Regions from separate parts of the Erwinia magellanica genome, predicted to be linked through region 2. Evidence: predicted binding sites of a transcription regulator. Region 2 holds the regulator's gene; the other holds the start of a gene.
What was found. Region 2 encodes CRP, which controls carbon source genes, mostly activating them, when cyclic AMP is high. Its sites were predicted from a motif close to ATGTGANNNNNNTCACAT; they were not measured.

Region 1 (3,387 bases), on a different contig from region 2:
TAGGAGGGGCCAAGCAGCATGTCCTGCCAGACGTCAGTGGCGGTAAAGGCGTAGCTGCGCAGATAGCCAAGCGGCACCAGCCCCAGCTCACGCGCGCGCGATTCCGTCATCAGCACCACGGCGGCGGCGCCATCTGTCAACGGCGTACTGTTGGCAGCCGTTACCGTGCCGTGCTGGCGATCAAAAGCGGGACGAAGGCGGGAGTACTCTTCCAGAGAGGAGTTAAGGCGGACGTTGTTGTCCTTTGCAAAGGGTTTAAGCCAGGGCGGCACAAAAGCGGTCATCACTTCCGCCTCCAGCCGCCCCTCTTCCCAGGCTCTGGCGGCGCGCTGATGTGAGCGGTGGGCCAGAGCATCCTGCTGTTCGCGGCTGATACCGTGGCTTTTCGCCATCTGCTCTGCGGTATCCCCCATACGTAAGCCGGTGGAGTATTCCGCCACGGCAGGTGGCACAGGCAGCAGGTCACGTGGGCGTAACTCGCTGAACAGTTTCATTTTTTGTGAAAAGGTTTTGGCTTTATTCAGGTCGACAAGAATACGGCCCAGCTTTTTACTTACGCCAATGGGCAACACGGAAGAGGAATCTGCGCCTCCGGCGATGCCTGCCTGAACAGTGCCAGCCAGCAGGCTTTCCGCTACGTTAGCTACCGCCTGAAAACTGGTGGCGCAGGCCCGGCTGACGCTGTAGGCATCGGTCTGCACGTTAAGCCCGCTTCCCAGCACAATCTCCCTGGCGATGTTCGGTGCTTCCGGCATCTGCACCACCTGGCCGAAAACCAGTTGCTCAATCACCTCCGGCGGCAGTTCGCTCCGCGCCATCAGTTCACTGACCACCATTCTGCCCAGCTCCACAGCAGGGACGCCATGTAAGGCTGTAGCCTGACGGGCAAACGGGGTACGGAGTCCGTGCGTAATCGCGATGCGTTCGCCCTGACGCGTCAGCAAAGGAAGTGCCTTGCTCATTCTGATCACCCTTGAAATCCAAACGGCATCATTGCCAAAGAGGTCTGACCTCTAAGGTTAACCAGATTTCTGCGTTCTGCACGGGAATTAAGAGAAAATTGCGAGAGGAAACACGCTTCGGGAACAATGAGCGGGCAACGCCCGCTCATGCCGGGGATTAACGCAGGCCGAGCTGGAAAATCATTGTTTCTGCCTGACAGCTGAAAGTGAAGTCAGCCTCAAGCAGTACGCCGCCGGCCTGTTCGCTGAAGCGGGCCTCAATAACGCAGGGATCGGACTCTACCTGACGCGCTTTTTCAGTCAGCGTCGCCAGCATCGCTTCCGCCTGCTGGCGGGTTTCATACAGCTGGCTCCAGCTGGCGGTGCAGTCGGTATTATCCATAATGGTGCCTACATCAACACAGCAGCAGGCGGCCGTTTCATTTGCACTGCATTTTTTCAGAGCATTGGTCATAAGGGATCTCCGGTTAGCCGCTAAAACGGCAGAAGTAAAATCACTGGGATCTATTTTACGCCTGCCGTGAAAGGTTGTCTGGCCGGGGCCACGGATAGCGCCGTTAAGTGACGAAAATCACAGTTAAAATTGATCTGAAACAAGTTAGACTGGCGATGCCCAATCCGGGTTCCCTGCTTTTTGCTATGCAGATCGCTTTTCTTGGATCATTTTAGAAATATTTATAAAACAATATTGCAACATGAGCACAGGTCAGACCTATACTGGGGCCACTGGTCTGATTTGTTCGCCGTCTGTCAGTCCCTACACTTTACAATCTCCTGTTACTTCATGTAACAGAGTTTAATAAAAACCAGATAAATGAGGTTGTGGTCATGAACCATAAAAACCTGTTTGCGAAATCTGCGCTTGCTGTTGCAGTGGCAATTGTTACGTCGAACGTTTATGCAGCCGGCTTTCAACTGAATGAATTCTCCACCATCGGGTTGGGCCGCGCTTATTCCGGCGAAGGCGCAATTGGTGATACCGCAGCCTCTGCCAGCCGCAACCCGGCCACAATGGCGCTGATGGATCGCCCGATGTTCTCCATCGGCGCGGTATTTATTGATCCTGATGTTAATATTGATGGTGACAGCCAGTCTGGCCAAAGCCTGAATGCCAATAATATTGCGCCGACGCAATGGGTACCGAATATTCATTATGTTCAGCCAATTAACGATCAATGGTGGCTTGGGGCTTCCGCCACTTCTAATTATGGTCTGGCAACCGAATTTAATGATGATTACGCAGCTGGCCCTTATGCCGGTAAAACCGATCTGCAAACCGTTAACTTTAATTTGAGTACCGCTTACCGTCTGAATCAGCATTTTAGTTTTGGCGTTGGTTTTGACGCGGTTTATGCGCGGGCGAAAATCGAACGTTATGCCGGAGAAACAGGCCCGGCTCTTGGTCTGCCAGCAGATACGCAGATTGCACACCTCAAGGGTGAAGAATGGGGCTACGGCTGGAACGCCGGTATCCTTTATGAAGTCGATGATAATAACCGCTTCGGCTTTACCTATCGTTCCGAAGTAAAAATCGATTTTGATGGCGATTATAAAAGCAGTATTCCTGCCGCATTTAACCCTATTAATCAGGCCGGCAATTTTGGCCTGCCTTACGGCACCAGCGGCAGCACCATTCCGGGTTCGTTGACCCTGAACCTGCCGGAAATGTGGGAGCTTTCGGGCTACCATAAAGTGGCACCGCAGTGGGCGGTGCACTACAGCCTGGCTTACACCAGCTGGAGCCAGTTCCAGGAGCTGAAAGCAACCGGTACCCAGGGACAGACGCTGTTCCAGAAAACCGAGGAGTATAAAGATGCCTACCGCATTGCTCTCGGAACCTCCTATTACTATGACGAAAACTGGACTTTCCGCACCGGTATCGCTTTTGACGACAGTCCGGTGCCTGCCGAGAACCGCTCTATCTCCATTCCGGACCAGGATCGTCTCTGGCTGAGCGCCGGTGCTTCCTATGCCTTTAACCAGGATGCGTCAGTGGATGTGGGCCTCTCCTGGATGCACGGCCAGCACGTCACGGTTGAAGAAGGCGGCTATACCTTTAACTCTACCGGTAAAGCCTGGCTGTATGGGGCAAGCTTTAACTACAAGTTCTGATTACCTCTACAAAAGCAAAAGGCCTGTCATAAGACAGGCCTTTTTTATGGCTTAGTAACGGGCATTTCACATTATCCTGAACAGCCGTCGCCTGGAGCAGCGCAACGGGCCATGTAAAAAGCTGTCACACAGGACATCGCAACGGACTAGTTGGAATCGATATCGTCCAAATCGCCCTGAATGGCTGCCGCGTTCGGATTTTCCTGCGGGATTAACTTGCCATCGCTGGCCAGGAAGTCATGACGCTGGAAGTAAGCCGCACGGACAAAGGCGTAAGGGTCCTGCGAGTTGCGCAGGATTGCATCAGAATCCA
Region 2 (3,387 bases):
GACAACCTGATTGAATCTTTTGTCCTGCGAGAAGGTACCGACTACGGCGAACAGGAACGCTCGCTGGAACAGAAGGTTGAGGATGTTCGCCGCCAGTTAACCAGCGGCGAAGCGGTGCTGGTCTGGTCTGAGCTGCACGAGACCGTCAATATTATGCCGCGCGGTCAGGTGACAGGTTAACAGGCAGAGATGACACCCATGCCTGAAACATGGTACCAATGCGAAGCGACTTTTCTCAGGGAGGTATATGCATGTCAGCCAAACATCCGGTGATTGCCGTAACGGGATCCAGCGGGGCGGGAACCACCACCACCAGCCTGGCCTTCAGAAAGATTTTTCAGCAGCTTGGCCTGCATGCCGCCGAAGTGGAAGGGGACAGCTTTCACCGCTATACCCGCCCTGAAATGGATATGGCGATCCGCAAGGCGCGCGATATGGGCCGCCATATCAGCTATTTTGGCCCGGAAGCCAACGACTTTGCGCTGCTGGAACAAACTTTTACCGAGTATGGCCGCACCGGCAGCGGTAAATCCCGCAAGTATCTGCATACCTATGATGAAGCGGTGCCGTGGAATCAGGTGCCGGGCACCTTTACACCCTGGCAGCCGCTGCCCGAACCTACCGACGTGCTGTTTTATGAAGGGTTGCACGGTGGCGTGGTGACCCCACAGAATAACGTGGCTGCCCATGTCGATCTGCTGGTAGGCGTGGTGCCTATCGTTAACCTGGAGTGGATCCAGAAGCTGGTGCGTGACACCAGCGAACGCGGCCATTCGCGTGAAGCGGTAATGGATTCAGTGGTGCGCTCAATGGAGGATTACATTAACTTCATTACGCCGCAGTTTTCGCGCACACACATTAACTTCCAGCGTGTGCCGACGGTGGATACCTCCAATCCCTTTGCAGCCAGGGCTATCCCTTCGCTGGATGAAAGCTTTGTGGTGATCCACTTCCAGGCGCTGGAAGATATTGACTTCCCCTACCTGTTGTCGATGCTACAGGGATCCTTTATCTCGCATATCAATACGCTGGTGGTGCCGGGCGGGAAAATGGGGCTGGCAATGGAGCTGATTATGGGGCCGTTGGTTAAACGTCTGATTCAGGGCAAGAAAATTGAGTAACGCCCCGGTAAACAGACGTTACTCCCCTGCTCAGCGATCTACTTTTCCTGTAATTCGATCACTTCATAGCTGTGGGTCATATTAACCCCTTTACCCAGCATCAGCGCCACAGAGCAATACTTCTCTGCCGAAAGATCGACAGCGCGCGAGACGGCTTTGTCACTCAGCCCGACGCCGCTGATAATAAAGTGCAGATTAATATGGGTGAAGAGGCGGGGAGCCTCTTCGCGCCGCTCTGAGGTGAGCTTCACCTCGCAATCCTTTACGTTATGACGGCCCTTTTGCAGAATAGAGACCACGTCGATGGCGCTGCATCCACCCGCAGCCATCAGCACCATTTCCATAGGACTTGGCGCTTTATCCCCGGCGTTTCCATCCATCAATACCTGGTGTCCCGATGAGGATTCTCCCAAAAACGTTAACCCTTCAACCCACTTGACCCGAGCCTGCATAACAAGTTCCTCTAATTCATTTAGTTAACATCAGATTACGCTTTAGCCTGAAAAACGGCAATGTGGCAGTTTTCACACTATGCTGAAGCGAGACAACAGAAGACACTCACTGAAAGCTGTGCTACAAACAAAGCTGTAATATTTTCGTCAGTACTCTACAGGCACGACGAAACAAGACAACATAACGAGCCAGGCTTTTCACAGAGGCCCGAATACATTTCCTGATGGGAAACGCTTGATTATTTCAACGCCTGACAGGGAACTCTGCCCCTGTATTTAGGCACGATGACAACAGAGGATAACAGCGAATGGTTCTCGGCAAACCGCAAACAGACCCGACACTTGAATGGTTCCTGTCACATTGCCATATTCATAAGTATCCATCCAAGAGCACGCTGATTCATCAGGGTGAAAAGGCAGAAACCCTCTACTACATCGTCAAAGGCGCAGTAGCGGTGCTTATCAAGGATGAAGAAGGCAAAGAGATGATCCTCTCTTACCTCAACCAGGGTGACTTCATTGGCGAACTTGGCCTGTTTGAAGAAGGTCAGGAGCGTAGCGCGTGGGTACGTGCGAAAACAGCCTGTGAAGTGGCTGAAATCTCTTATAAAAAATTCCGTCAGCTTATTCAGGTCAACCCTGACATTCTGATGCGCCTCTCGGCACAGATGGCGAGTCGACTTCAGGTTACCTCAGAGAAAGTGGGCAATTTAGCTTTCCTTGATGTCACAGGTCGCATTGCGCAGACCCTGCTCAACCTGGCGAAGCAACCCGACGCCATGACCCACCCGGACGGGATGCAGATCAAAATCACCCGTCAGGAGATTGGGCAGATTGTTGGCTGCTCACGCGAAACCGTAGGCCGTATTCTGAAAATGCTGGAAGATCAGAACCTGATCTCAGCACATGGTAAAACCATCGTTGTCTACGGCACACGCTGATCGGCTCTGATCCACGGCGCAACAGCTCTTGTTGCGCCTTTTTATTTGGTACGGAGTGATGTGGCGTCGACTGATCTATCACCCTGAAGTGAACTACGCGCTGCGCCAGACGCTGGTGCTCTGCTTACCGGTGGCTGTCGGCTGGCTGCTGGGTGACCTGCAACGGGGCCTGCTTTTCTCTTTAGTGCCTGCCTGTTGCAACATCGCTGGTCTTGATACTCCTCACAAACGCTTCTTCAAACGCCTGATCATCGGCGGAAGCCTGTTCGCCTTCAGCAGCTTCCTGATCCAGTATCTGGGCGGACATGCGGTGCCTTTACCCGCTATTCTCTTCACCATGACGATGCTGCTGGGCATAACCGGTGAGATCAGCCCGCTGCATGGCCGACTGCTGCCCGGCTCGCTGATTGCCGCTATTTTCACCCTCAGCCTGGCTGGCCGGATGCCAATATGGGAACCGCCAATGCTCTACGTGCTGGGCACCATCTGGTATGGCCTTTTTAACTGGTTCTGGTTCTGGCTGTGGAAAGAGCAGCCGATGCGGGAGACGCTCAGCCTGCTCTACCGCGAGCTGGCGGGCTACTGCGAAGCCAAATATTCCCTGCTGACCCAGCTGACAGATCCTGAAAAGGCGCTGCCACCACTGCTGGCCCGGCAGCAGAAAGCTGTCGATCTGATCACTACCTGCTACCAGCAGATGCATATGCTCTCTGCCACCCGCTATAACCATCACAAACGCCTGACCAGAGCGTTCCAGGTGGCGCTGGATTTGCAGGAACATATTTCGGTCAGCCTGCATCAGCCCGAAGAGGTTCAGAAGCTGGTAGAGCAGAGCCATGCTGAAGCGGTGATCCGCTGGAATGCGCAAACCAT

Region 1: the regulator CRP is predicted to act here: its motif matches at 1,522-1,539, upstream of AAH450_RS01275 (YfcZ/YiiS family protein).

What each region holds. Positions count from the first base shown of each region.
Region 1 covers NZ_JBCHVC010000001.1:258,122-261,508, reverse strand. Annotated here, with positions in the region: gene fadI (acetyl-CoA C-acyltransferase FadI) at 1-962, opposite strand, end outside; gene AAH450_RS01275 (YfcZ/YiiS family protein) at 1,120-1,416, opposite strand; gene fadL (long-chain fatty acid transporter FadL) at 1,791-3,074, shown strand; gene mlaA (phospholipid-binding lipoprotein MlaA) at 3,221-3,387, opposite strand, start outside.
Region 2 covers NZ_JBCHVC010000004.1:50,499-53,885, forward strand. Annotated here, with positions in the region: gene AAH450_RS14750 (YheU family protein) at 1-180, shown strand, start outside; gene AAH450_RS14755 (phosphoribulokinase) at 252-1,121, shown strand; gene AAH450_RS14760 (OsmC family protein) at 1,160-1,573, opposite strand; gene crp (cAMP-activated global transcriptional regulator CRP) at 1,882-2,514, shown strand; gene AAH450_RS14770 (YccS/YhfK family putative transporter) at 2,573-3,387, shown strand, end outside.